2 regions of the Corynebacterium sp. c7Ub_26 genome follow, and region 2 is predicted to be linked to the other one. Evidence: predicted binding sites of a transcription regulator. Region 2 holds the regulator's gene; the other holds the start of a gene.

Region 1 (15,313 bases), on a different contig from region 2:
ACCCGCGCCGACCGCACGCAATGTGCAGCCGAAAAACATACCTGAGTCGTGCCACTTCCAGCACATAAGTCCATTCATTCCCCATCAGTCAGAGAAATAACGACATTTTTAGCGAAAAGCTGAGAATCAGCGAGCCAGAGTGGGGCAAAGTGGGGGAATTCTAATTACTGAACCGAACATACGGGTTATACGACAAAACTGTTGGTGGTGGATGTGATCTGCTCAAGACAGAGCACACCGTCGGATAGGAGGATCGGCTCGATAAGCTGCCGGTAGTCACTGGTGGTTTCGCGTGCGCATCACCACCAGGTGATGGCGTGGTCGATTCTTGAACAGGGAACCACGACATCATTGCCTCGTAACACAGGTCGGGTGCAGCACCGTGTATTTCTGGTCAAAAGAGGCGGATATATGGTTGCCGGGCACATATTTTTCATTTCTGCCTAGATCACAGGCCAGAAATCACCGGGCTCGAATACACTTTCTGTCGTATTACCCGAACATACGAAAAAGCCCTGGTGGTGAGCTTGTACACTCACCACCAGGGCTGCAGTGTCTTGTTAGACAGTTTTACGTTGTATGGGAAGCCTTGCGCCGAAGCTTCGACCCCCATACGCAAAACTCAGTTCACATATGGGAATCACAATGAGTTTTAGCGCTCGAAACGTCGACGGAAATTCTCTTCCATGCCGCCCGGTCGGCTACTCAAAGACGACTTACGAGCTTTCCGCTGCTTCTTCGCCGTTTTGTCGGAACGATCCCCCACTGTGAGTTTCGACGAGCGGTCACCACGTAATCCGATCACGCCGGCGGCGAACATCACCAAGAACCCGGCAACCGACATCACAACAAACCACAGGCTCGCTTGCGATAGAGCTATTCCGCCTACAAGTAAGACGAGGCCAAGGACCAGCAGAGCAACGACTTTGACGAAGGCGCCACCACGCTGGATTGACCCGACGTTTTTACCAAAGTCTGGGTCTTCCTGATACAGAGCATTCTCGATTTCGTCGAGGACACGCTGCTCTTGCTCTGAGAGGGCCACAACTCCTCCATCTTCCATGAAAGTACCGTTTTCTACCTGGCATAACGCAACAGGTGCCAAAACAGTTCCGTTTATAACCTCATTGTAACCACCATGTACCCCCATTTCTCCACCCCGGTGCACGCAACAATGAATGCCGTCATTTTCAATCCCCGGAAGGCGCTACCCACACCCCTTTTGAGTCAACTTCGTTAAGCCCTCCAGGCTTTAAGCTGCAGCCGGTATCCATGCATACCGATCATTCACAGCAGCGCGGAAATCCAAGACGAGCTGCTCAAAATGCTCGATATAAGCAACCGTCAGGGAGGGGGATAATCCCAACCGGACTCGTTCCTTGATAGGCGAATACTTTCGGAAGACATCTGCCCACGGGCTCAGCTGTCCGCCATAACGTGCAAGCAGAGTCCACGCATCACCCTTGGGCTTCCTTTTACGGCTCGCGATAGCATCTTCAATAACAGCTCCAGCGAGTCGGAGCGCTGCGTAATAAGAGTCCAGCAAGCGTCGTTCCAATTCATCCTGGCTGACGTCGTCAGTCTTGTTAGCCAGTAATGCATCCGCTTTCCTGAGAAAACTTACCGTTGCCGCGTTCATCATCATCCACTCCTTGGAGCCGTCGTCTCTACACTTTCGAGCAAGCACTGCAGTTACCGAACAGCGTCGCTACCCAGCGATGTCTTTTTCGAGCGCCTATTTCCTTGTTGACACTTGACACACTACGAAGAGGTGCGGACATAAGAGTCGAACAAAACTAGAAAATTCGCACATACATTCGAAATCGACAGCAGGTAACTCCCCGCTTCTCCCGGTTAACTCCCCCACCCCGGTTCGCGCATGGTTTCATTAAAGAATGCCCATCACTTTCACGACGTTGACCGCAGCGCAATTTCGTCGACGAGTCCCCGAAATGGTCTCTATTTATATCCGTGCGATGGGCTACAGCTCCACTATCTCGGGCGCGCGACAATCGGCATGGAACACACACTCGCGATATCTTGGCTTCCACTCCGTGGCTGCTATCGAGCATCCCGCAGGAGAGGAACCAAATCCTAAAGATCCCACACAGCCTATCCGTGGTTTTATCTACGGTTATCGGGGCGGCAACGGACAATGGTGGAATACGCAGGTCAAAGCAGCTCTCATGGTTGCCGGAGTTCCGCCGTCTCTACGCATTCAGCTCCTGGACAACTACACGGAACTCACCGAAATTCACGTGGACCCGTCGTGGCAAGGTAACAATATTGGCCGACGATTGTTGACTATCTTTGCGGACAGCCTCACGAGCCAGCGGCTGCTCCTGTCCACCCCCGAAGTCACCAGTGAAAACAACCGCGCATTCCACCTCTACCGACGACTAGGATTCACCGACGTCGTTCGGAATATGCACTTCCCCGGTGATCCGCGTCCGTTTGCAATCCTTGGCAGCCGGCTACCCCTTGGGGACAACTCATCACTGATTTAACAACGCACTGTAGAGGTCATCGAACCGCATCATGACCGTGATCAGTCCCCCACGCCGGAGCCATCCCTAAATTGTGCAGCACTTCCTGCGTCGCACGCGCAAAGTTCAACGTCATAAAGTGCAGGTCAGGCGCACCTTCACTAATCAGACGCTCCGCCATCGCCGTCGTATGAGCAATCCCGATCTTCCGAATTTCCTGGCGGACGCGCGGATCAGAAGGATCACCAGTGGCAGTAGCTTTTTCCAGCCGTTCCTCAAGATCTGCCGGAACACGGCACCCCGCCAATTCACGCTGCCTGCGAAGAGACTTCAGCGAGGTGATCGGCATGAGCCCAGGAATCACCGGTTTAGCACCGTGAACCGGATCCGCCGCAGCGAGTCGATCCCGAAGACGCAGGTAATACTCGACATCAAAGAACATTTGAGTAATGGAATAGCTCGCGCCGGCCCGAAGTTTCGCAATCGTATAGGCGGTGTCCGAATCCAGATCGGTGGCACGATAGTGCTTATCAGGAAACGACGCGATACCAATCTCAAATTGCCGCTGTGTATCGCACTCTTGAATGAGCTTGATCAGGTCGATGGTATATTCCAAACCACCCGGCGTGAGGACCCATTCACCCGTGGGATCTCCTGGCGGATCTCCGCGCAACGCCAAAATATTCGTTAGTCCGCATTCCTGATAGCTTGCGATAATCTCCTTCAACTCATCCACCGTGTGCTGCACCAACGTCAAATGAACGAGCGTCGTTAGGGGAGTATGTGCCAGCTCCTGACCGATCCGAATAGTACGGCTACGGCTCGAACCACCTGCTCCGTAGGTCACCGACACAAAGCTCGCACCAAGATCGTGGAATGTCGCCGCGGCATCATTGAGACGACGTTCCGCAGCGTCATCACGCGGGGGCATAAATTCCACGGAAAACGGCACAGGGCCCGGCGTCGGCAAGGAAATAGCCTGGGAAATCGGGACTTGTTGATAAATAGGCCGAGGTGGACGATTCGTGGGCGTATGCGCCGAGTTGGGCGAGGACATAAATAGGTATCTTAGAAAAAGAAAGGTGCGACAACCAGTAAAACTGTCAGGTAATGGCGCGACAAATACGTCGGTGTTGGATCCACGGTGTTGGTCATGGTGATCAACCGGGTTAGCTCGGCGCGTCCATGGTGTCGTGTAGTTTTACCTTTATGCTCCTCAACCGCCCATATCCCATACGTGAATCGTGAGTGAGTTCGCTATCGTGACTGATCAAATAGGTGCTACACCATCTATGCCGCGTTCTGTTGACGACGTACCCCGCTGTGTCGTCGCGCACCTTAATGAGTTCTTCATGGCGCGTCAGTCAGCCATGAAAGCCATTTCCCCCGTGGCAGACGAAGCAATGACCGCCCTCACCGATTTTACGATCAACGGCGGCAAACGGATCCGGCCAACATTTGCCTGGTTGGGGTGGATGGGATCCTTGCACTTGACGTTCTCGGACGCAGCAGATCATCCGGATGCTGACGCCGTCCTGCATGCGGTCTCCTCGTTGGAGCTCTTGCAGTCCTGTGCTCTGATCCACGACGACATCATCGATTCATCGGCAACACGACGCGGAATGCCCACCGTTCACGAGCACTTCAAGCAGTCACATTCAGCCCACGCGTGGCATGGTCGAGGAGAAAACTACGGGAATGCGGTCGCGATTCTCATCGGCGATCTAGCCCTGAGCTGGGCAGATGACATGTTCATGGAGGCTGCATTACCTCCCACCCAGCGCGATCGTGCGTGGCAGCCCTGGCAAGACATGCGCACGGAAGTGGTTTGTGGACAAATCATGGATGTCACTGCTGAGGCTCAGGGGGACGGTTCGTTGCGTACAGCAGAGCGGGTCAACCGATATAAGACGGCGGCATACACCGTGGAGCGTCCACTCCATATTGGAGCCGCTCTGGCGGGAGCACCGCAGGACACGGCGACAGCGCTGCGCACTTTTGGACGTGACATCGGTGTGGCGTTCCAGTTACGCGATGACCAGCTGGGTGTTTTCGGCGATCCTGAGGTCACTGGGAAACCTTCCGGAGATGACCTGCGCGAAGGAAAGCGCACCACCTTACTGGCTCTCACGCTGGACAATGTCTCGGAGTCGGATCGCGAGACAGTGGAATCTAGTTTGGGCCAGCCCTTAAGTGAGCGGGACGTTGATCATTTACGCGCGATTATCAAAAAATCCGGCGCCTATGACCGCGTTGAAAAGCAGATCGATAGCTTAGTGACATCCGCCGTCCACGCGCTCGCCGACGCGCGCATATCTGACGACGCACACCGCGCATTGAGGTCGATGGCTATTTTCTCGACGGAGCGCCGTCGATGAGCACATCTTTTCTTTCTCATTACTTGTCGACGCCCCGGCGCGCGGTATCAGGCCGAACCGACCGTGTAGTTGTGGTGGGGGCTGGGTTGTCTGGACTGGCTGCGGCGGTGTTGCTGGCTGGCTCCGGGCGTTCAGTAACGGTGGTGGAGAGAGAGGACCACGTGGGCGGACGCGCTGCAACCGAGACGGTCTCTACTCCCCTGGGAGATGTCCGCGTCGATACGGGAGCGACGGTGGTGACGATGCCGCGGCTCGTTGATGAGATTCTGGCATCTGTGGGGCTATCGACGGGTGACCTCGCGCCTGATTTTTCATATCAGCGTTTGTCTCCGGCGTATCATGCATTGTTTTCGTCGGGCCGACATCTCGACGTCTTCGCTGACGGAGTTGGTGAGGAGGACGCTCAGGAGGCAGCTGCCGGGAGCGATAGCCGGCTGGACGATGAGATCCGTCGGTTTGCCCGAGAGAAGTTTGACGACGTACCCCACCGCAGCAGCAATGCGAACCGCGATGAGTTCACTGAATCCCGTGTTACGGGTGTGCGGGGTTATCGCCTGTGGGCGCAGTCAATGTTCGACGCGTGCTTTTCGCACTTGATGAACGCCGATTTTGATTCAGTGTGGGACCTTGTTCGCACCCGCGAATCGACGCAGAGTTTGGCGCGAGTTGCGCGTCGTGGTGGCTTCGGCTCCTTGGGCCGGGCAGCAGAGCGCTACCTCTCTGATGATGAACTTCGGAAGGTGTTCTCATTTCAGGCTCTGTACGCGGGGGTTCCGCCCAAGAAGGCTCGTGCTGTGTACGCAACGATTTCCCATATGGATACCGGGATGGGGGTCTTCTATCCGACTCGTGGGCCACATGGTTCCGGGGTCGGCGCCCTATGCGACATTCTCGCAGCGGCACTCAAGCAGTCCGGCGGTGAGCTCATGCTCAACACACGGGTCACTTCATTGAGCCACGCCTCTCACGGAGCCGGATCCTCCACACCTCATTCCGACAGAATTCATGCGGTCGAGACAACTCAGGGCACGTTGCCTACCGACGTCGTTATTACGACATGTGACATCCCTGAGCTCGATACCATCTCGGGCCGACGGGGCCGTCGGACTATGAGGTGGTCTCCCTCCGCATTCGTGATGCACGGCGCCATCCCTCGTCAGGTCGCACGCCACTGGCCTGGTGGGCACCACACCATCTCTTTCGGGAAGGAGTGGGATCGTACATTTTCGGAGATCACGGCTCCTCACGGTCGTGGCCGCCTCATGTCCGATCCGTCGCTCTTGGTTACTCGTCCTGCCTGTTCAGCACCGGATTTAGTATCGACGTCGACGACGTCGCCTCATGTTCCTATTGAACCGGTCAGTGTTTTGGCACCGTGCCCCAACACTGAATCAGCCCACATCGACTGGTCGTCATTGGCTGCCTCCTATCAAGAGGATCTCCTATCCGTCCTGGAAGACCGCGGGTTCGAGGGCATCCGTGAGTCATTCGCCGTCGGGAAAGTGGATACACCCGAAACATGGTCTGCACTCGGGATGGGCGCAGGAACTCCTTTTGCCCCCGCTCATCTTTTCCGACAGACGGGGCCGTTTCGGTTCCGCAACTTCCCCGTACGTTCGTTTTCTAACCTGATTCACGCTGGTTCAAGTACGACACCTGGCGTTGGGGTCCCCACTGTTATCCTCTCAGGAGCGCTTGCAGCTGCTCGAATAACGCGAGGTGATCATCCATGAGCACCCCTTCACGCACGAACCCACTGCGTCGACCACTGTGGTTGGGGACGGTCGCGTCGATACTTCTGATGGTGTCGTCATGGAGTTCCGGGGCTCAGCGCACCCGCGGGGGAATCGTCCGGATGCTCAATCTGGACTGGATCATGTATGGCCATGTCAAGAACATCGGCTTCATCTTGTCCTGGGTCGCGTTGGGGCTGCTACTGTACTGCTGGTGCCTGTGGGGTCGTATTGTCTATCACGACAACACCCCCATCCGTGAATCGGTAAAGACGCTAGTGGGGTGGATAGTTCCGCTCCTTTTCGCGTCCCCGATGTACTCACGCGATGTCTATTCCTACCTGGTCCAGGGGTCAATGGTCCGCGATGGGTTTGATCCCTACAAGGATGGGGCTGCCGTCAATCCTGGGCCGATGCTGCTGGAAGTCAGCCCAGATTGGAGAAACACCACCACACCATACGGGCCACTTCATTTATGGATCGGCGACGGAATAACAACCCTAGTTGGATCCAATATCACCATCGGCGTTTTTCTCTACAAGTTCATCTCCGTCGCAGGATATGCCGCTATTGCATGGGCAGTGGTATCCATTACCCGGCATATCGGTGGGAATCCCGCGGTGGCCCTCTGGCTCGGTGTTGCCAACCCTGTTGTGTTCCTCCATCTGGTGGGAGGCATGCACAATGAATCAGTCATGGTTGCCTTTTCCTGCCTTGGGCTGGTTCTGGCTTTACGACGCCACCCACTGTGGGGTGCGCTGTTCATTGGCATCGGTTTTTCCCTGAAAGCGACGGCCCTCGTGACCCTCCCCTTCCTCATCTGGATCGCGATGCGGCAACGAGGAATCGCCCCCTCCACATGGTCACTCCACGACCCCCGAGGAACATTGACGCCACTGAAAAAAGCCGTTCCCGCATTCGTGTTCTACGGGATCACGACTGTCCTGATTGTATGCACGGTGTTGACCGCCATCACCTATGCGTCGGGGACCTCGTGGGGCTGGGTGTCTCAGCTCAGCGGAAATACGAAGGTCATCAACCTCTTAGCGCTCCCCAGCTTCCTGGCCCAGTTCACGGCCGCTTTCGCAGCCTCGTTCTTCTCCGGCGCGACCTTCAACTCGGTGCTGTCGATCTACCGGAGTATCTCGATGATCATCATGGTTGTCCTCCTGGTCGTGGTCTGGTGGCGATTCCGCCAGACTCCGCGCCGGGCCATTGAGGGCGCAGCATGGGCGTACTTAATTACGTGCATCTTTAATGCCGTTACGCTGCCGTGGTATTACGCTGCTGGCGTCGTTCTCGTCGGTACTTTCCGGCCATCACCACGGGTTACGCACTTCACTGTTATTGCCTCGCTCATCGTGGCGGGATCGTTCACAGGGTCTGGCAACAATTGGTTGTACAGATGGTCCTGGATGTGGATCGTGATAACGGTCGCCTTCGTTCTGTATTTCGCCGTGTTCCGAGGGGACGAATCAAAATCCCATCGCTTGGGCACGACGCATGACCTCGCGAGCTAGGTGACCATGGAGTGCGTCGATGGGGCGCCCTGGCAGGGTTTCGTCGTCGGTAAACAGGTAGTTCAGTATCTCGTCATTGGAGTATCCGCCGTCGGACATGAGGGCAATGAGACCGGGGACGTGTTTATTGATGGTCACGCGCTCACCGGGCTCGGGGCGGCCTTCGTCGTTCAGCCCGTTGAAGAAGCGTGCTGGAATTTGCCGCTGGTGATCGCGGTCAATCGCGATAAGCTGGCCTTTATTAATAAGATCCCGAACCCGGCTGACGGGCTGGTGGAGATAGTCCGCAACCTCTGCGATAGGGAGGACGATTTCGCTGGCGGATAGGACATCGGGAGTTCTTGAGTTTTTCTTCACGGTTTATACCGTAGCTGACAATCCCTAGTAATTTGGTGAGTGGAAAGCATCGGGCCGACACAACGGGCTAAGAGAGGATAACGACCACGTGCCTACATTGAGCCATGGAGATCTGGTTGACCGCCGTTATCGCGTGCAATCACTTATCGCTCGTGGCGGGATGGCCGCGATTTATCGGGGCGTTGATGAACGTCTCGATCGACCAGTGGCGCTCAAAATTCTTGACGATCGTTTTGCTCACAATGATCAGTTCCGCACCCGGTTCGAGCGAGAAGCGCGGGCTGCGGCGCGGTTGTCCCATCCATCGCTCGTTAATGTGTTTGACCAGGGTGATGATGGCACGAGTGTGTTCCTTGCCATGGAGTTGGTCGACGGTGGGACATTGCGTGAACTCTTACGTGAGCGTGGCCCGATGCCCCCTCATGCGGCGACAGCTGTCATGGAACCGGTCCTAACTGCCCTTGGATTAGCACATTCTGCGGGGCTAATTCACCGGGATGCGAAGCCCGAAAATATCTTGATTAGCGACGATCACCAGGTAAAACTGGCTGATTTTGGGCTGGTTCGGGCGACGGCTGAATCCTCCTTGACGACGACGTCGGTGATGATGGGGACTGTTGCCTACTTGTCCCCGGAACAAGTGCGGGGCGGAAGTGTCGATGCCCGAAGCGATGTCTATTCGGCGGGTATTGTCCTCTACGAACTTCTGACGGGGACGACGCCTTTCCATGGCGACACGTCGCTGGCCACAGCCTATATGCGGCTTGATCACCCTGTGCCTCGTGCCTCTAAGGCCATTGATGGTGTTCCGGCGGAGTTTGACCAGCTGATATCCCGGGCAACTGCTCTAGACCCTGAGGATCGTTTTGCTAATGGGTCGGAATTTCGCACGGCAGTTATGCAGGTTGCCGACGAACTCCGGCTCCCTTTGTCTTCGTTCCGTGTTCCGGTTCCGATTGATTCTGCGTCGCATCGGTCTCGGGATGCGGCTCGGGAGGCTGAATCAGTGCAAACACCCGATGGTGGGGATACTGGTGCGCGGCAGGATATTGCTCAGGGCACGCCTGACGACGAGGGGGAAACGGCCATCGTCGGAAATGTAGGAAATGCCGCTCCACCGAAAAATACGGTTGACCACGATGGTTATGCGGGCACCGATGGCTCGACGGCGGTGTTGTTTCCCGATTACAAGCCCAACCGGTCAACCGGTGATATGGCCTCCACGCGGATTGATTTTCCGGAGCGTCAGCCGTCGGAACCGGAACCTTCCCATGTGGCGTCGTCGTCGGGAGGAACCGCGACACCTGCTCCGGGGTCAACTGCTAGTCACCGCACGTCCGTGGTGAATGACAAACCACAGGTGGGAAATCACTCACGCCTCGGCTGTGCTTTGTGGACCATTGTCGCGCTTATCCTCGTCGGCGCGGTCAGTCTCGGAGCATGGTGGCTGGGTTCCGGCCGGTACGGGGAGATTCCGCCGGTGACCGGGTCTGACGTTTCAACCGCCCATCACGACATCACTGAGGCGGGTTTTGAGGTCACTGAAAAGACGGAATATTCCAATACCGTTCCCTCGAAGACGGTTGCGGCGTCGTCACCCCAGGCCGGCAAGCGAGTGACAAAGGGAACGACCGTGACATTGACCGTCTCTGCAGGCCGTCCGACGGTTCCGGAGATTCCAGCAGACCGGTCAGTAGAGGTCTACACACGGACTCTCTCTGAGCGGACGTTGTCTACGAAGACAACGAAGTCCGACTATTCTTCCGACGTCCCGGAGGGGCAACTTCTTTCCGTCTCCCCCGCTCCGGGGAGCACGGTCGGTGTGCGTTCCTCAGTCACACTCACTGTCAGTAAAGGCCCTAAGCCTGTTTCCGTCCCCGATGTCTCAGGAAAATCCGAAGATGATGCCCGGCATGAACTAGAGAAGGTCGGCCTTCATGTCGGTGACGTTTCGACGGACGACTCGGCAACCGACCTCCGCCAGCGGGGCAAGGTGACTCGCACCGATCCTGGTGAAGGAACGGAAGTCAATGAGGGCTCGGCGGTCAACCTCTTTGTTGCCCCTGATGTTGCGGTTCCACAGTTGATCGGTTCTACGGTCAAGGAAGCTCGTGCGAAGGCAGAAAAAGCTGGGTTGAAGATCGACGCTGGCGATGCGAAGAGCAATGACCGTGTTCTGGTTCAAAATCCCCTGCCCGGTTTTTCTGCCGAACGTGACTCGGTGATCACTGTCAAAACTGTGAAGACTCTCTAGTCAGATGAGCTCGAGCTTGTCCCTGTTCTCGAGTACCATATCCACGTCCTCGTGATCATCTTCAGCTCAGCACAACGCGTGCCTGCGCGTTATAGCTTCTTGTCATGAAAAGGGCTTTCGTGTGTCCCACCATTTAGACTCTGCTTCGACGTCGGCACGTTCTGAGTTTTCCGCGTCTTCCGAAGAAGACCAGGCATCACAGTCGACGCAGACCGATCCTGCTGAGGCCGCAGCGCCCACGTCCCCGTTGAGTGAAGCAACGGTGAACGACTCAACGTCGGATGAATCACACGCCGACGACGGTGCCTCCTCGGACACCGTCTCGGAGACAGTGGCAGCTAACGGCAACGCGAGAGTTACAGCAACAATGGAGTCTGGCGAGACCTCGCGTCGGAAATGGGACCGGAAAGCTCTCATCATTGATGGAGCCTTGACTGCCGCATTTGTGATAACTCGGGCCGTGATGTGGTGGCTCGACCACCACATCGGTGACTACTGGATGATCGACACCCCGGTGGATTATTACTTCAAAGGCCTCGACGACCCAGGTTCTGGGGCCATGCAAGAGTATCCCGTACCGGTCATGTGGATGGTCACCGTCTTGAAGTGGCTGACCATGATCTTCTCCTCCGCCGACAAGATCACGGTATCCATCTGGATGTTATTAGTCGTTGACGTCGGGTTTTTTGCCTGGCTTACTGCCAGCCGACGCTGGTGGGGTGCCGGATTCTGGGTTCTCTTCGGGCTGTTCTTCGGACCTTTACTGTGGACCCGCTGGGATATCGTCCCCGCTGTGCTCGTGGCCGCCACACTGGTCACGCTTGTTCGGCACCCGAAGGTCTCAGGCGTCCTCTTAGGGTGTGCGGCCATGATCAAACTGTGGCCGGCCATCATCGGCACGGCACTCGTCGGCTGGTGGAAGAGCCGGCAGACATGGCAACGGATCGCGTCATTCGCAACCACGTGCGTCGTCATTGCAGCTTTGTCCGTGTGGGGGCATGGTTTCCACCGCATCACGTCGGTGTTCAATTACCAGGGTGATCGCGGTCTTCAGATTGAATCCATCCCCGCAACTGGCGTGATGTGGGCTGCCCACCACGGCGAAGACGCGCTGAGCATTTCATACGCGGCATCGCAGTCGTTTGAAGTGTTCGGTCCCTCGGTGTCTCGATGGGAGACGTTCTCGACGATCCTGACCGTCATTATGGTCCTCGTCTGTGTATACCTGTGCGTCGCCGCGTTGATCGGAGCGAACGGTTTCCGAAGCATGTTCCCGCGCGCCGCGGACGGCGCATTGACACCGCCCCAACAACGCATGCTTGTCATCGAGAAAACCACTGACAATGGCTGGTCGGCGCGGCGATCGGCATGGTTGGCGCTGATCATCATCGGGGCCGTGCTGATCTCAAACAAGGTGATGTCCACCCAATACGTTTTGTGGTGGGCCGCTCCCCTCGCCGTGTGCCTTGACTCAGTCCATGGCAGTCCGGCGTCGGCAAGCAAACAATCAGCATGGAGTCTGCGGATAGCTGGTGGTCTCATGCTGGTCATCGGTGGTTTGTCGCAGTGGATTTATCCCGTTGCCTATAACTCGATAATCAGCAACGACGATAACCCCTCGGTCATGATTCTGGTCGTCCGTAATCTGCTGATCATTGCGGTTTTCCTCATGTTGGTGGTTGGATTCGCTAAAGAGCCTTCGGTCCGTCTTGTGCGTCTCCGCGATATCTCGAACATAATTCACCGACGGTACGCTCGCGGACAGTGGCGGAACATCACCATCGAACGCACGCCTATGTCCAGGCGCTATCACGCGAAACACCGCCTCCGTCGGCTGGTTATCACTTCCCGTAAACCCAACCAGATTGAGTCCGACGACTCGGCGCAGAGTGCTCATGAAAATGTGAGCGCAGATACGTCGACGGCTGTCGCTACCGGTGCCGATATTAGTGCAGATACGGACACTGCTACAGATACGACGCAGCACGTGGACGGAGAAGAATCTGGTACACCGCCGGTCGACGACGAAGAAGCCACGGACGAAGAAGCCATGGCCGACGACGAAGGAGAATCGCAGAAGTCATCGCGGTCGCACGCGTGGCAGGGTGTTGGCCAGCGTATTCTCAATTCCGAGCTCACCGGTGTGTGCCTGATCGCGGTGGGTGTCTATGCCCTAGTGCAGACCATCGTCGGTATTGCATTGGCTTACAATGCAAAGCTCTTTAATTCGTCTTTCTCGGACCAGATTCAATCGTGGGATGCACAATGGTTCACGAGAATTGCTGAATTCGGTTACCGCGGGGGCGAAGCGATCGACGGGAATCCGCCCGAATTCCGCACAGTGGCTTTTCTTCCTGGAACACCGTGGTTACTACGAGCCACCCATGCCATAACCGGATTGGATTGGACCGCGGCTGGCTTGCTGATGAACGCCATCATCGGAGCCATTGCCACATGCCTGCTCGCCGCTATCATCCGTAAATTCACCAGCTCACTACTTGCCGTTGTGCTCGCTGTGGCGGTCTTCGCTGGTTTCCCGATGTCAGTGACGTACATGATGGCGTACTCGGAGGCGCTCTTCGCGCTCTGCACGTTCCTGTTTATCCTGGGCTACTTGAACAAGGATTTCTCTCTCGCTGTGACAGGTGTGTTCATGGCCTGCCTTGTCAGAATGACCGGGTATGACCTTGCCATTGCATTCGCAATCGGGGTTCTGCTGCATGATCGTCGCAATGTACGCGCATGGATTTGTGTTGCCGTCGCTCCCCTCGGCGGAGCCATTTATATGCTGTGGGCAGACCATCTTGCGCGGGACGCCGGCGGCTACTTTGCCGTTCAAAAAGACGGCTGGGGAACGCAATTCGATTTCGGGAAGACCACACTTCACGATCTGCCGAGGCAGATTTTCGCCCTCGAGGGTGTTGTCCCACTGTGGGGTTCGCTAGCCATCCTGGGGACACTCACCCTCATCATTGTGGGTATTATCAGGCGTTTCCCCTTCATGATGTGGCTCTGCGGCACAGGGGTGGGCCTCAACGTGATTCTGTCGTCGGGGTACTTCCACTCGCGACCGCGCCTACTGCTCATGGCAGGCGTGCTACTCACTATTTGCATGATCGTGACGACGGTTCGACGATGGCCAATCCTGACCACGGCCTACACCGTCGTCATCGTCTGGGTCGGAGTATGGCTGTCCGAATACATGCTGACTCAGTGGGCCTACGCCATTTAGTCGTAAGTACGTAGACCAAAAAAGGTGGGGCGGTCGTATGCACCACCCCACCGAATGAGCCTTAATTACGCAACATCTCTGCAACCAAGAAGGCTAGCTCCAACGATTGCTGCGTGTTCAACCGTGGATCACATGCCGAAGCATAGCGGCCAGGCAAGTCCACATCAGTGAGGTCTTGCGCGCCACCCACGCACTCGGTGACATCCTCACCGGTGAGCTCAATGTGGATTCCGCCGGGATGCGAACCGATGGCCCGGTGGACCTCGAAGAATCCTTGAACTTCGTCGATAACACGGTCGAAGTCGCGCGTCTTGTACCCGTTTGAGCTCGTGAATGTATTGCCGTGCATGGGGTCACACTGCCAAATCACTTTATGACCAGTGGCTTCCACGGCCTCGACGATCGGTGGCAGCACCGTCCGGATCTGGTCGTAACCCATCCGAGACACCAAAGTAAGACGGCCTGGCCGCCCCTTGTATCCCTTCACGTGGCCCGGCGCGTCGTCCGCCACATCCGGATCGAGCTTCTCTACGTAAGCGACCGCTTCCTCAGGCGTCGTCGAGGGCCCAATCTTGAGTCCCACTGGGTTGGAGATCAAGGCAGCGAGGTTGACGTGGAAGTCGTCAATACCCCGGGTTCGTTCACCGATCCATACTTCGTGTGCTGAGAGGTCATAAAGGACTGTTTCTCCAGCTGGATCCTGGCCCAGGCGCAACATGGCGCGCTCATAATCAACGACGAGGGCTTCGTGGGAGCAGTAGATATCGGCCGTGTGCAAGTTCGAGTCCGATACCTTACATGCCTCCATGAAGCGCAGGCCATGATCAATTTCTGATGCCAGGGCTTCATAGCGCGCACCTGCCGGGGAGGTCTGCACGAATTCGCGGTTCCATTCGTGGAGTTTGTGCAAATCCGCAGTCCCGGATGCCGTCAAGGACCGAACGAGGTTCATTGCGGCGGCGGCATTCGCGTAGGCGCGAACCATCCGAGCGGGGTCGTGACGACGCGCCTCTTCCGTGGCTTCAACGCCGTTGACTAAGTCGCCTCGGTAATTCAGCAGCCCCTGGCTGTCGTAATCAGAGCTGCGGGGTTTAGCGTATTGCCCCGCGATCCTCGCCATTTTGACGACTGGCATTGACGCACCGTAGGTCAACACAACAGCCATTTGCAGCAGGGTTTTTATATTGGCGCGAATGTGCGGTTCGGTATTGGATTCGAATGTCTCCGCGCAGTCCCCACCTTGTAATAAGAAGGCTTCGCCGAGCGCAACATGTCGCATCTGCTCTTGAAGTTTGCGAATTTCCGCAACCACGACAATCGGGGGTACAGACTCCAAAATCTTCCGCACATTGG
Region 2 (15,313 bases):
GATGAACTCGCCTCCCGAATCGAACTGTTCTTAAACACTCTGGATACCCATGTGAGGCTTCATGTCCCGTACACCCGTGGTGACATTGTGGCGAAAGTCCATGAGTATGGAACCGTTATAGACGAACAATACGATTCCGACGGCACTGTTCTTGATGTGCGCGTTCCTGCTCGTGTTGCTCAAGAGGTGAAAGAGTTTATTCAGGCGGACGAATACTCATAATTTTCTTTGCTTACAGGGGCGTGCTCGTGTTTATAGGGGTCGTGATAAGGATCTAACTGCTCAGGTTGAATAATAAGAAAGCGTGAGCGCAAAAAAGAGTCTTTTGCCGTGGTCCGTGCATGGTGACGGAAAAACACCCCGACCTGGTGCCGTCGTGGCTCCAGATGAGCGATTAAGTTGGCCTCGAACTATCGGCGTGGGAATGCAGCACGTCATTGCCATGTTCGGGGCGACGCTTCTCGTCCCCACCCTCACCGGGTTCCCCGTCAATACCACCTTGTTGTTCTCTGGTCTAGGGACGATGGCGTTTCTCCTCATCACGAGGAATCGCCTTCCTTCATATTTAGGGTCCTCATTTGCGTTTATTGCTCCGTTGACCGCTGCACATAGCGGGGGACTCTCCGCCCAGCTGGGTGGCGTCCTTGCCGCGGGGTTAGCGCTCGCGGTCGTGGGGCTCGTTGTGATGGCCGCGGGACAACACGCCCTCGGTGCCGTGATGCCTCCACCCGTCACGGGAGCAATCGTCGCACTCATCGGTTTGAATCTGGCCCCTGCCGCCACATCCAACGTGCAAAAACAGCCATTAGTAGCCGGCGTCACTCTGGCGGCTATTCTGCTCTTCACCGTGGCGGGCCGGGGGATGATCGCGCGGCTAGGAATTCTTTTTGGTGTCGTCGTCGGGTGGGTTTTCGCGTCGCTAACAGGTAATTTAGCGCCAGGTACCTCAGAGACGATAGAGAATGCCGCGTGGATTGGTTTCCCACAATTCCATTCTCCCGTTTTTCACACGGGGATCGTTATTTCGACGATCCCTGTCGTCGTTGTGTTAATTGCAGAAAATGTCGGCCATGTAAAGGCTGTTTCTGCCATGACGGGAAGAAATATGGATGACTTAGCGGGGAAGGCTTTATTTTCTGACGGTATCGCGACGACGGTGGCAGGATTCTGCGGCGGATCGGGTACAACCAGTTATGCCGAAAACATTGGTGTCATGGCGGCTACGAGAGTCTATTCGACGGCTGCGTACTGGGTTGCTGCTGCGACCGCAATAATTCTTGCCTTTATTCCTAAGTTCGGCGCTTTAGTGTTCACTATTCCCACGGGAGTTTTGGGCGGCGCGACCATGGTCTTATACGGCATGATCGGAATGCTCGGAATTCGTATTTGGCAAGATAACACTGTTCGATTTACCAATCCCGTTAATTTGACCGCGGCCGCAGTGGCATTAATAGCGGGAATAGGAAATCTCACGTTGCGGGTGGGATCAGTCGATATTGAGGGCATCGCGTGGGGATCAGTGGGGATCATCGTTGGATACCCGCTCTTGCGCTATCTTTTCGAGCACGTTGGGGAAGGGCAGGATGCCAGCCAGCGTCAGTATTAAAAAAATGGGGATGACCAGAAACATTCGGCCATCCCCATCAATAGTGCCGTTGGTCACCGCACAGTGGCGGTCCCGACAACTAGTGGATTATTCGTTATCGAGGTTCTGCGAAACCAGAGCCGCAATCTTCTCGACAGCTTCGGCGTTCTCAGACGAAACTTCCACGGTGTCACCGTGCTCAGCGCCCAAGGCCATAATCATGAGGGAAGAAGCGGCGTCGGCAGGTTCTGCATCATCATCGTCGGGAAGCGAGATCAAGATTTCGTCATCATAGTTAGATGCTTCCTCGGCGATAACAGCTGCGGGACGAGCGTGAAGACCAACGGTAGAACCGACAGTCACGGTTGTGGAAGCCATAAGTGAACCTTTCTGTTAATCAAAACAAGGTGTGGATCATCGGGATCCTTTTGTGCCAGAATAACGGACTTAAAGTCCTCCTGCACAAAGCATTTTATTTATTTCTACAGCGGTACTTATCGTAGCGGATAAGTTGCTGCAAGTGTGGTAGTTCAGATACGGGAAGTGCCATGTGCCACAGCCTTTTCCGTATCTCTTGATCGGGGAGTATCGCTGCTTTGTTGTTCAGCGGGTACCAGCCCAATCTTTAAGCCAATGTCAGTGTATTGGCCGAGCTTCTGTTTTACGCTGTGGTCTTGGCAGAAGCTTCTTTGTTCTGCGCTGACGGTGCTGACGACGCTGGCGATTTCGCAGCATCGCGTGTCTTGACCGGCCACCATGTCTTCAGGGCGATGACACCAGCAGCAGCGATGACTACGCCAACCACCAGTGAGACGAAGAACATGAGGACGTGGGTGACGGCCAGAATCACGAACACACCGCCGTGGGGAGCCATCAGCTCGACGCCAGCTGCCATCGAGATAGCCCCGGAGACTGCGCCGCCGAGCATCGTAGCCGGAACCACGCGCAGCGGGTCCGCAGCAGCGAACGGGATAGCGCCTTCAGAGATGAAGGATAGGCCTAGCAACCATGCCGCTTTTCCGTTTTCCTGCTCCGCCTTATTGAAGAGCTTAGGCCGCAGAGTCGTCGCAAGAGCCAGGGCCAGAGGCGGAACCATACCGGTAATCATGACAGCAGCCATGATCTTCAGCGACGCAGGATCGTCGACATTCAGGCCGGCCGTGGCGAACAAGTACGCTGCCTTGTTGATGGGGCCACCGAGGTCGAAGCACATCATGAGGCCCAGGATGATTCCGAGGAGAACCGCAGAGGAGCCGGACATCGAGTTCAGACCATTCTGCAGGGCGTCCATCAGCGAGGCGATCGGGCGTCCCAGCAGGATAAACATGGCGAAGCCAGTGATGAGCGAATCCACCAAAGGAATGATCACAACAGGCATCAACCCAGCAAGCCACCGCGGTGGATTAAGCGTGTTGAACCACATTGCGATGAGACCTGCGATGAGGCCGGTGAACAGACCCCCAATGAACCCTGCACCGACAGCGACGGAGACGGCACCACCAATGAATCCTGGCGCGATACCTGGACGGCCACCGAGGGCGTAGGCGATATACCCCGATAGGGCACTAACGAGGAAGTTCATCCCCAGCGTGCCGACATAGGCCGATACAGCACCAAGGTAGATCAGCAGAGGAGCCTGGCTGAAGTTGTACGTTTCGCCGTCGACAGTAATGTGTTGCCCAGGAAGGTTCCACAGAGCATTGTGGTTGACGACGGTTTCGTAGACCTTGGCGATATCCGCACCAGACAGCACAAAGGCCAGCGCCATAAGGAGGCCGCCTGCTGCCACGAACGGAATCATGTACGACACGCCGGTCATCAAGGCTTGCTGGATGCGCTTGCCCCAGCCGAGTCCCTCGCCCTCTTCCTGAGAGCTCTCAGACGACGATGACGCTTTCCCCTTGACGCGGCGTGCATGGGGATCTTTCGATGCCGCGACGGCTTCATCGATCATGACCGCGGGTTCATCGATGGCCCGCTTCACGCCAGATTCGATGACGGGTTTGCCAGCGAACCGCTCACGGTCCTTAACTCCGACATCCGTTGCGAAGATGACCGCGTCGGCATTCTTAATGGCGTCGGAGGGAAGGGGAGTGACTCCGGACGATCCCTGAGTTTCAACCGTGATCTCGACATCGTCACGTGCGTCGGCCGTTTGGGATAGAGAATCCGCAGCCATGTACGTGTGCGCAATACCGGTTGGGCACGCTGTAATCGCGACAAGGTGGGTAACAGCCTGTCCGGATCCACCAGCGTTATCGCTGCTGTCGGCGCTCTGAGCTGATGCTCCAGCTGCTCCGACGGGCGTCGACCCCGCAGCGCTACCCGCCGCCGCTGAGCCTGCACTCTTGCTTGCCGACGCCGTCGATGCGGACTTCTTCTTTGGTTTGGCAGCCAAGGTGTCAAGGATGCGCTGGGCTGCGTCCTTCTCATCGGATGCTTCACGCAGCGAATCCCGGAAGGAGGCTTTGACCAAGCTACGGGCTAATTTCGACAGGATCCGCAGGTGTGCTTTCCCTCCGCCCATCGGAGCGGAGATAAGGAAAACCAGGTCGGCGGGTCCATCGGCAGAACCGAAATCAACAGGCTTCGAGAGTCGCGCGAAGGTCAGCGTCGGAACTTCCACATGGCTGGTGCGGCAGTGCGGAATTGCCACGCCACCAGGCACACCCGTGGCTGACTTCGATTCACGAGTCAAGGCGTCAGAGGTCAGCCCCTCGGCGTCATCAGCGCGACCGGCTACCGCTGCATGTGAAGCCAAAGCTTTAATAACAGCTTCCTTGGTGTCACCGGGACCCACGTCAAGCATGATGAGGTCCGGGGTGATTACGGGAGGCTCCGAGGAGTTCGCCTGCGTTCCCTCCGCTGGTGCTGTTTCTTTTTGTGTCGGTTTGTTCGGAGTAGATCCGGAACCGCTCGATGATGTCATGACACTCCTTTCAAGGCTGTTGCTCCAGCGCCAGCCATGACGGTGACGGATTCAGGTTGTGTTTGGGAGGGAAAGGGGATTGTCGTTCCGGGCAGCGACGTTGCCGCAGAGCCATAGGCTACAGCGTATTGAAGTGCAGTTTTCTCAACTGAACTGTCTGTAGCTGAGCTCTTTCCGTTACTGTGACCGCGTCTTTGGGTACCGATAATGAAGCCGGCCAAGCTTGAATCACCCGCTCCGACAGTACTCACCGGAGTGATGGGAGGCGGAGAGGCGTACCAGGTCCCTTGTTGGGTAGCTAAGACCGCGCCCGACGCACCGAGTGTGAGCAGGACATAACGTACGCCGTGGTCAACCAAAAGCTGCACAGCTTCTGTCGCGGGCTTGAGATTTCCTTGTGATGCCTCGTGTTCAATGTTTTTCCCGTCGAGGCCGAGGATCTGGCCGATTTCGAACCCATTAGGTTTCAGAAGATCGGGGGCCACAGTCGGATCCTTCAGAATCCGGGCACCGAGTTCCTCAAGCGGTTTATCTGACGTGTCGACCGCTATTTTGACGTCGTGCCCGTCGGCGCTCTTACGAATCGCTCCGACCATGTCGGCGTACCACGATGTAGGCAGTCCAGGTGGCAGTGAACCGGAGAGGACAATCCATGATGCACGCTGCGCGACTTGCGAAATCACTCGGGTCAGCGTGTCGACGTGGTCAGGCTCAAGAGGATTGCCTGGCTCATTCAGTTTCGTCGTCGTGCCATCGGGTTCCGTGACAGTGAGATTGACGCGGACGGGATGGTCAGCTGGTGTCGATACAAAACTGAGACCTGTTTTATGAACTAAAGAAGTAAATGGATCGCCTGCAGATGCCGGGGCAATGGCGACGGTTGGTTCGTCGGCCCTGTAGGTAGCCATCGCTACGTTGATGCCTTTGCCGGCTGGTACATCGGTAACGTCAGTGATCCTGTTTACTCCACCTCGATCAAGTGGGGTGGATATTGCAGCCGTGCGATCCATGCAGGGATTAGGGGTCACTGTGACGACAGCATTGTCGGGGATTCGCAAGGACTGACTATCTAATGCTTCAATGCCGGATGGACTAGAGCCATCGTGTGTTTCCCCTTCTTGTGGAGTCGGCGATGATGAGTGTGAAGACACTATTCCTCTAGAAATGGTGGCGGTGGATCGACATCGCTGTTGTGTTCGTAAGAGCGTCGAGCTCTTTTACACGCGCTTACTGTGCAACGACGACATCGATCTCGTGTTCGCGAAGTTGGGAAAGGAAACTTTCCGGGGCGGCAGAGTCAGTGATGAGAACGTCAATATCACTCAGTGCAGCAAAGCTGACCAGATAATCACGGCCAAATTTCGACGAATCGCACATGGCTATAACGCGATTGGCATTAGTGATCATGGCTCTCTTGACAGCTGCTTCCTGCGGGTCAGCCGTCGATAAGCCATGGTCAATCGTCAACGCGTTCGTGCCAATAAACGCAACGTCAGCACGCATGAGCGCGAGCGTACGCAGCGCAGTATCGCCCACAACAGCTTGGGTAATCGCACGAATTTGGCCACCAAGTAGCTGAAGATCGGTTAAGTTCCGGCTTGCCAGATTCATCGCAATGGGAAGACAGTTCGTGACGATGGGCCATCCGCGTCCCGACGACAAATCCGCGATGTGATTAGCCAAGACCGCTGTTGTTGTCCCCGCGTCAAGAAAAATGCCTGCACCTTGTGGTGGGAGGTAATCCATTGCGGTTCGGCCGATAGCGGCCTTAGCGCCGGACGCGGCCCTTGCGCGACTGTCGATGGGCAGCTCTAATGTCTGGAAATTGGTGGACGCCACAGCACCGCCGTGCACGCGATGGATAGCGCCTTCCCGATCGAGTTGAGCAAGGTCTCGACGAACCGTTTCTGCTGTCACTGAGAATCGTTCGGACAAGTCTGTGACGCTGACGCGGCCTTCAACGGCGGTGAGAGAAGCGATTTGTCTCCGTCGTTCCTCTGCATACATGTCTGTGTCACTTGTCCTTTCACGTCTGGTTCACGCTGAGTCTGCGCTTGATTCGTTGGTTTTACGTTGTCTTCATGTTTCTTCGCTCCTAAGAGTACGCGTTTCGTTTTCAAACGGTCATCAGACCGTGTCTGAATGCCCCCGATCGGACATAAAGAGACCATCCAATCAGTGGCTTTTCTGTGGTTTTACGTTTACTTTACTGTGAACGTGAGCATTCGGGCATAGTTTTGTGACTTTTCCCACTCTGAATGATGGTATATTTCTGGAATCACCCGTTAGACTTGGATTAAAGAAATCCGACATGAGGAGCGACTTTAATGGACACCCAAGAAACTGCCGTGATCAAAGGTAAGGCCGTAGTACCTGGTGTCGCCCTTGGTCCAATCGCAGTGGTGGCCCCGCGTCCCGCTGTTCCGGAAGCTGGGGCTGAGGTTGACGAAGGTCAGCGCGAGGCTGAATACGAACGTTTTGAACAAGCGGCTAACGCAGTCACCGAGGCTCTCAAGGAACGCGCCAAGAGCCTCGAGGGGCACGCTGCAGATGTTGTTAATGCAACTGCGGGGCTCGCTTCTGACCGCGGTTGGCGTCGGAAAGTTAAGAAGACCACCAAGCAGGGACGTAATGCGATCGACGCAACAGTCACTGCTACCGCGTCATTTGTTGAAATGTTTACGGCCAACGGGGGAGTCTTTGCGGAGCTTGTCGCCGACCTGGAAGATGTCCGCGACCGTGTTTTGGCCCACCTCCAGGACCTTCCGGAGCCTGGACTCCCGGTCCTCACAACGCCATCTATCTTGTGGGCCGACGATCTCGCACCCGCGGATACGGCAACGCTGAATCCGGACTTAGTCATCGGCATCGTCACGCGTCGTGGTGGACCGACGTCGCACACGGCAATTATTGCCCGTCAGCTCAATATTCCTTGCGTTGTTGCAACTGGACCGACCGATGTTGAGATTTCCTCAGGTGAGACTGAAGGCATGATTAGTGGTGCTGCCGGAGAGCTCACGGTCAACCCGGATGAGGACGCCGCGAAGCAGGCAGTTCATGAGTGGGAGCAGCTTGCAGAGAAGATCGCAAACTGGGAAGGCCCTGCTCAGACTAAAGATGGTCACCGAGTTCAGTTATTAGCCAATGTTCAGGATGGTCCCCAGGCTGCGTCGGCCGCGTCGACTGCCGTTGAGGGAGTGGGCCTGTTCCGCACTGAGCTTCTCTTCTTATCTTCGACGACGGAGCCGTCGATCAACGATCAGGCAGCGGCATATGGTCGCGTGCTGAATGCTTTCCCGAAGGGGAAGGTCGTTGTTCGTACTCTCGATGCAGGGTCGGATAAGCCCGTTCCCTTCGTCGAGGCGGAGGAAGAGGACAACCCGGCTCTTGGCGTTCGTGGTGTGCGCATCGCGTGGGATCGTCAGGACATTCTGGAGCGTCAGTTGGACGCGATCGCTAAAGCGGTCGAGGATAACGATCGCGGCGACGCTCCGACCTGGGTGATGGCACCGATGGTGGCAACTGCCGACGAAGCTCGGTGGTATGCGGGTATGTGCCACGACCGTGGCTTAACGCCCGGGATCATGGTTGAGGTTCCTGCGGTTGCGCTGTGTGCCCGGGAAATCATGCAGGAAATTGATTTCGTTTCGATCGGAACGAATGACCTTACTCAGTACACGATGGCGGCTGACCGCTTGTCCTCCCCATTGGCTCACCTCAATGACCCGTGGCAGCCTGCTGTTTTGCGGCTCATCAAGATGGTCTGTGAGGCCGGCGCGGAGACGAAAACTCCCGTCGGAGTCTGTGGCGAGGCAGCTTCCGATCCGCTTCTTGCCTGCGTCTTGACGGGCTTGGGCGTGAACTCGTTGTCCGTTGCCGCTCCTTCTGCTGCGGGTGTGGGTGCTCAGGTTGGCGATCGCACCCTCGAGGAATGCCAGAAGATGGCGGCCGCTGCGGTTGCCGCTACGTCCGCCGTCGACGCGAAGAAAGCAGCTGCTGACGCTGTCTAAAGATGCAGAAGCTGTGTAGGAACACAGTGCCGGAGCGGGATTGCTTTCCTGCTCCGGCCCGGGGGGATCGTCGCTAGGTAATTCGGCTTAGTTAATTAGGGGTGGGTTGTTGGCGCGCGTCACAGTGATCGAAGAACTGTGACGACCTTGCCGAGAATAGTTGCCTCATCACCGGGGATCGGATCGAGCGCATCGTTGTGGGGCAGTAGCCACACTCCGGTTCGGTCCCGGTGGAATTCCTTGACCGTCGCATTTCCATCAATCATCGCGACGACGAAATCACCGATCTCGGCCACATTTTGTGAGCGCACGACGACATAATCACCGTCTAGGATTCCGGCGTCTCTCATGGATTCACCGACAACCGACAAGATGTATAAGTCCCCTTCGCCAGTAAGTTCTCGGGGGAGAGGAAACTCGTCGGTAACTTCTTGTTCTGCCAGGATCGGCGTACCTGCAGCAATCCGACCGATCGTCGGAATAAAGACAGGGGTGGGGTGGTTGGACTCAATATCGCTGTTCGCGCATTCATCCGATGCAGATGGCGTGGATTCTTCATCCGCGTGGTGCAGCGATGAGGCCCCAGCAGGTTTCGTCGGATCCGCGATCTTCAGCCCCACTGCTCGAGGTTTATTCGGGTCTCGCCGGAGAAATCCTTTACGCTCGAGCTCTTTGAGTTGGTATGCCACCGATGATGTCGAGGTCAGGCCAGCGGCCTGGCCGATTTCTCGAATGCTCGGCGGGTAGCCACGCAGCACAATTGCATCATGAATAACGTCGATGATGCGATGTTGCCGGTCCGTCAATGAATCCATGTCAGGCTTCGTTGACTTCCGGGATTTCTTTGCAGGCATGGGGCTGGTCTCTCCCAGTTCTAGATCTAGAGGTCCTTATGGCTGAAGTTTTTGGCCGTACTGTGCGCCTGGTACGCGGCGTTGAGATCAGTTTACATCACCCCACGGCACGTGGACGTGCGTTCGATGACTTAGCACGTTGTTAGGGAAAAGTCGTCGTGAATACCGGCGAGTTACGACAATGACAAACCTCTATTAGGTGGCACGTGTTCGAATAAAACATACTTGTATGCTAGGTAAACGGGTTTTAGTGTTCGAATTATGAGCTGTGATGTGCTCTTATGTCCGGCCTTCATGATGTCATGGCGATGTCCCTCAATGAGGGATGAGATGTTCGATTATTTTTTATTCGCGACATTGTCGAAAGGATGTCCCATGCCTACACAAATCCCGACATTGACCCGCCGTTATCCAGCTCAGCCCGTCCAACGCCATGTATCACGTAAGAATGGGCATGCAGAGCCTGCCACCACCCGTAGAGTAGTGGAGAAAAACCGACCTCATCCCAGAGCTCATCGGGGAGGTCCTGCCGTTAGGGCGTACCCGTCGAGAAGATATGCCCAACCGTGTAGACGGTCAGTTTTTCCTGAGCGACGTAGAATCGCAGCGTACAGTGTCGTAATCGGTTTGCTCATGGGTGCGAGCCTGTATTACGCCTGGGAAGAACCGCGGGATGCGGGCATGAACCAGGAAACACCATACAGTCAATCAGTGATCGTCACGCCCTCTGGTGAGGGTTAATATACTGGCGGTGTTTTCCGGCGTTATCCGTGTAGATAGGAGATCATCGTCGTGTTTTGCCCGTTTTGTCACCACCCACAGTCTCGGGTGATTGATTCGCGGACCGTGGAAAATGGCTTTGTCACTCGTCGGCGGCGGCAGTGCACTAAGTGCCAGGGTCGTTTCACCACTGTCGAGAAATCTGTGTTGTTGGTTGAAAAACGGAACGGCGTGACAGAGGACTTTAGTAAAGACAAGTTAATCCGCGGTGTCCGACGTGCTTGTCAAGGGAGAAATGTCTCTGACGACGCGTTAAAACTCCTTGCCCAAGAAGTGGAAATCGATTTGCGTGCTCAAGGAGGTTCACGGGTTAACTCAAACGATGTAGGTCTTGCAGTACTAGAGCCTCTACGGAAACTCGACGAAGTCGCCTATATGCGTTTCGCCTCCGTGTACAAGTCATTTAGCAGCATGGAGGACTTCGAACGGGAGATCACAGAATTCAAGGCACGGCGTTCACAGTAGGGAATAGGTAGCCATCAGATCGCCCAAGACCTAACGGAGCTTTTTGATCGCTTTAGTAATTCTTTGGGGGGACACTTTCTGCGCGGTGCCTAACCGCTCTGCGAACAGTTGGACGCGTAGTTCTTGTAGGGAGAAAATGATGGCTCGTGCTGCGGAGGAGTTTGCTCGCTGTTGAGGCAGTCCTTTCAGCTTTGAGCGGAACGCGCGTTCAAGGTTGTTAATCTCTTCCTGGCCGTCGGCGTCTCGGTCGGGGTCACGCTCCATGTTTTCCAGACGAATCTCGACCGCTTTCATATACCGCTGAAGGTGCTTGAAATGACCGGTGCCATATCGTGTCACCGCATTAGGAGGAAGGAGAATATTCAGCTGACGTTTAATATCGTCGATAGCTGGCCCGTCCCACTTCTTGATCTCTTCGGCCATGGACTCATACGCGACGAGCCCTGGTGCCATGGCCACAACCATGCGCCGCGTTGCTGCAGGAATAGAGTGCGCCATTTCTTTTTGTAGGGCTTCAAAGGCATCCGGAGATCGCTCGATGACGCCGTGCTCCACCAGAGCGTCCTTGATCGCCGCAACTCGGCAGTCGTTAACCAGTCCGCACAAGCCCCCATGGGGATAGTGCTCTACCGCTACTCGCTGCTGTAGCGGTAGTCCCTTCACTGCTTGGTTCTCATTGATCTTGATGGACTGCACTAACAAGGTGAGTACTGCAGTGAACATCATGGATTTAGCAGTGGCCTGAGAGGCGGAGGTCACCACCTCAATTCCCTTCGACGTGACCTTAAGCGCTGGATACGCTGTTGTTGGCTGCCCGTCGATCGTGGTTTGAACGCTCTCGGGGAGAGTACCGATGCCCTTGTCAGTCCATTCCGCATACACCTTCCCGAGATCAGGAACAGTCGTCGCGTCCTCCCTGGAACGGCGGGCGGTGCCATTTCGGGAATCAGCCTGCGTCCGTGGCAAGTCTTGAGCCGAACCATCGTCGTGGGAATGACCTCGAGAAAGAGCCGAACCGACTTTGCTTCGCTTGAACGCGGCAGACATTGCCTGCGTTGCCGCCGAACTTTGCCGCTTCTTCAAGGCATCCAGATCTCGATCTTGATCGATGACCTTCCCGTGTCTATCGATAACTTGGAAATTCATCCTCAAGTGAAGAGGAAGCTTAGCGACGTCGAAGTCTGAAGAAGTCATGCCCGAGCCTCCCACCGCTCTGAGAGCGTCAGCGAGTGAGTCCGTGAGTGGCTGCTCGTACGGATGCATCATCTCGATGGCCCGCCGTGCGAAGTCGGGAGCAGGAACAACAGTGGTTCTCAGCGGCTTCGGGAGAGTGCGGATAAGTGCCGTCACTAGTTCGCTTCGTAATCCGGGGACGTTCCAGTCGAACCGATCAGCCCACGATAATGACCCAATAATGGGGAGCGGAATCCGCACACTGACCCCGTCGTCGTCTTCGCCTGGTTCGAATTTGTACGTCAGCTCGACGTCGGTGGAATGGGCTCGCCATCGGTCCGGAAAATCGTCCTCGCTAATGGTGTGCGCTTCGGGATGGAGAAGCTTATCCGGATCGAAATCAAGGAGATGCGGATCTTTTTTCGATTCCTTCTTCCACCACGCATCGAAGTGGCGTCCCGTCGTTACCGAGGTCGGGATCCGCGAATCATAGAAATCGTATAGAGTGTCGTCGTCGATAAGTAGGTCACGGCGACGCGTCTTTTCCTCAAGCTCTCCGGCAGTGGCTAGCTTGTCGCGATTGTGGTGAAAGAACTTGTGTCGCGTAACCCAATTACCTTCGACGAGGGCACTGCGGATGAAGATCTCTCTGGCTTCGCGCGGGTTGATGCGGTGGTACGAGGTCGGCCGATCAGTGACAACCGGTAAACCCCAGAGGGTTGACCGCTGGTATGCCATTGCTGCAGATCGTTTGCGTGACCAGTGAGGTTCTGAATATTGATGGCGCAGTAAATCCGATGCCTGCTCTTCAATCCAGCGCGGTTGGATCGCGGCAGCATCACGCGCGAACATTCGTGAAGTCTCGACGATTTCCGCAGCCATCAGCCACTGAGGCTGCTTTTGATGCAGCGATGAGCCAGGGAAAATGAAGAACCGCGTCCCCCGAGTGCCCTGATATTCCTTTCTCACATCGCTGCGTAGGCCAATTTGAGAGAGAAGCCCGGAGAGAATAGATCGGTGCAGCCCACCGTGATCGACGGTGATCATCGGCATATCGGGATGCGCGTTATTGTTCTGTGATTTCGCCTTTTTGTTCGGGCGCGAGCGCTCTTTCTTGGAAGGCGTCGACGGTTCGTCGTTATGAGGTATGACAGGAGTAAGACGATTCTGGTCCCATGACCACGACAGGTCTTCGGTGACTCGACGCAGTTGTCGAACGAAATCCATCCATTCGCGGACCCGCATGTAGTGAAGGTATTCTGCGCGACATCGCTTCCGGAACGCATTGCCCGACAATTCTTTTTTGATGCTCGTGAGATATGCCCATAGGCGGAGGTACGACACAAAGTCGCTATCCGTGTCCTTGAACCGTGCATGAGCCTGATCCGCTTGGGGCTCGTGGTCAGTCGGGCGTTCGCGGACATCTTGAATAGATAATGCGGCGATCACGACAGAAGTAGCTTCCACGACATCGCGGTGATGGGCTTCAACGAGCATTCGAGCTAGCCGGGGGTCGACGGGGATACGGGAGATTTCGCGACCGATGGAGGACAACACCGGGGAGCCATCGCGCTCGCCCTCGCCTAAAGCGCCGAGTTCGTGAAGCACCATCATGCCGTCGCGAATAGCTCGTGGTTCTGGCGGATCGATGAAAGGGAACTCGTTGATATCGCCAAGTTTCAACGAGGTCATCGTGATGATCACGCTGGCGAGATTGGTACGCAAAACCTCGGGGTCGGTGAATTCTGGCCTCGAATTGAAGTCTTCTTCGGAATACAGCCGTATAGCAATGCCTTTCGCTATACGACCGGAACGGCCTGATCGCTGATTCGCGCTCGCCTGACTAATTGGTTCGATGGGTAGTCGTTGGACTTTCGTCCGAGTCGAGTAGCGAGAAATGCGTGCCGTTCCGGTGTCGACAACATAATGAATCCCGGGAACGGTTAACGATGTCTCAGCGATGTTGGTTGCAAGTACGATCCGACGGCCGCGGTGCGGACTGAAGACGCGGTGCTGTTCCGCGTTGGATAGGCGCCCGAAAAGCGGAGTGACCTCAACACCAGGCCATTTCTTCGCCTCGATGGCGTCATGAGCTTCGCGAATGTCGCGTTCACTGGGGAAGAAACAAAGAATATCTCCAGGGCCGGCGGCCATGAGCTCCTCACATGCTTCACACACAGCCTCCTGCGGGTCTTTTTCTATCCGCTCGACGGAGCCATCCTTCCGCTCGCGTTCGATATACGGGGGCCGGTACCGAATTTCAACGGGGTAGGTTCGCCCCGAGACCTCGATAATGGGTGCCGGATTTCCCTCCGCATCCGCAAAGTGGCGTGCGAATTTTTCAGGGTCGATCGTCGCGGAGGTGATAATGACCTTGAGATCTGGGCGTTGTGGCAATAGTCGCTTGATATAGCCCAAAATGAAATCGATGTTGAGGCTTCGTTCGTGGGCCTCGTCAATAATGATCGTGTCATAAGCCCGCAGAAGCCGGTCACGTTGCATTTCTGCCAGGAGAATGCCGTCGGTCATGAGCTTGATGGCTGTTGAGGGGCCGACGCGGTCATCAAAACGGATGGCGTATCCGACACTTTGGCCGATATCTTGGCCAACCTCACTGGCGATTCGTTCGGCTACTGTACGCGCAGCCAACCGCCTCGGCTGGGTATGCCCGATCATGCCTTTCCGACCACGCCCTAAGGCTAAACAAATTTTGGGTATCTGCGTTGTTTTCCCCGACCCGGTTTCACCAGCGACGATAATGACCTGGTGTGTTCGGATAGCGTCAGCAATGTCGTCGACTCGCTGGGTTACGGGTAGATCAGGGGGATACGTGATAGTCGGAAGCGTTGCGATTTTTGCGGCGAATTGAGTCCGTGCCACTGCTAAGTCACGAGCGATGGCGTGCCGGGCCCGGTCAGATCGGGCTTTTTTCAGACGACGACGAAACCGGTGCTCATCAGCCGCGCTGATCTCGCTGAGCTGAGCATAGAGTTCTTTGCGTGATGGGGCACTGGGGATTGTGTCGGGTGTCGACGTGGTTGTCGTCCGAGCATCGGTGGTGTGGCGGTTGGATTTGTTCGTCATGACTTCCCACAGTCTACCTGGACGACGATGCTTGCTTCGGCTGCTGGCTGCTCGGCCGGCGATTACGCATCCGGCAATTAAGAACGGCGTCGGCTAACGATATGGTCGGCAAGGAGAGTCGTCGATAGCCCGACCAGGATGAGGGCACATGTGGGGGAGAGGGCAAACCATAGGGCCCGGTCTGCATAGGGAGCGGCTTCGCTGAGAATCGTGCCTGGCGCCGATACCAAGAAACGCCAGTCCGGCAAGAGCCAAAATATTATGCCCTAGACGAGTCGCACCGTGGCGGAGTACAGCGGGTACAACGAAGGGGATGGTGTGGACGATGAGTAATCTCCATCGTCCGGCGCCACTATCTCGGGCCCACTCGTAGTGACCTTGATGTCGTATGTCGAGGGCTAACGCACTGCAATGTGCTGCTATCGGAATCCAG

What was found. The regulator LexA, encoded in region 2, represses DNA repair genes until DNA is damaged. The targets are predictions, from matches to a motif close to CGAACANNTGTTCG.
Region 1: ACWORE_RS03955 (SAV_6107 family HEPN domain-containing protein) is a predicted target of LexA. The motif match lies at 1,807-1,820, and genes of this name have one in related genera.

Annotation. Positions count from the first base shown of each region.
Region 1 covers NZ_JBSNBL010000002.1:133,984-149,296, forward strand. The annotation lists gene ACWORE_RS03950 (DUF3040 domain-containing protein) at 653-1,045, opposite strand; gene ACWORE_RS03955 (SAV_6107 family HEPN domain-containing protein) at 1,253-1,645, opposite strand; gene ACWORE_RS03960 (GNAT family N-acetyltransferase) at 1,896-2,507, shown strand; gene ACWORE_RS03965 (methylenetetrahydrofolate reductase) at 2,524-3,543, opposite strand; gene ACWORE_RS03970 (polyprenyl synthetase family protein) at 3,779-4,864, shown strand; gene crtI (phytoene desaturase family protein) at 4,861-6,597, shown strand; gene ACWORE_RS03980 (alpha-(1->6)-mannopyranosyltransferase A) at 6,594-8,117, shown strand; gene ACWORE_RS03985 (Rv2175c family DNA-binding protein) at 8,073-8,474, opposite strand; gene ACWORE_RS03990 (protein kinase domain-containing protein) at 8,563-10,728, shown strand; gene ACWORE_RS03995 (glycosyltransferase 87 family protein) at 10,850-13,960, shown strand; gene ACWORE_RS04000 (class II 3-deoxy-7-phosphoheptulonate synthase) at 14,022-15,313, opposite strand, start outside.
Region 2 covers NZ_JBSNBL010000001.1:629,365-644,677, forward strand. The annotation lists gene hflX (GTPase HflX) at 1-222, shown strand, start outside; gene ACWORE_RS02690 (uracil-xanthine permease family protein) at 305-1,606, shown strand; gene ACWORE_RS02695 (HPr family phosphocarrier protein) at 1,694-1,963, opposite strand; gene ACWORE_RS02700 (PTS fructose transporter subunit IIABC) at 2,247-4,514, opposite strand; gene ACWORE_RS02705 (1-phosphofructokinase family hexose kinase) at 4,511-5,665, opposite strand; gene ACWORE_RS02710 (DeoR/GlpR family DNA-binding transcription regulator) at 5,742-6,521, opposite strand; gene ptsP (phosphoenolpyruvate--protein phosphotransferase) at 6,842-8,524, shown strand; gene lexA (transcriptional repressor LexA) at 8,644-9,378, opposite strand; gene nrdR (transcriptional regulator NrdR) at 10,171-10,623, shown strand; gene hrpA (ATP-dependent RNA helicase HrpA) at 10,654-14,880, opposite strand; gene ACWORE_RS02735 (ABC transporter permease subunit) at 14,974-15,313, opposite strand, start outside.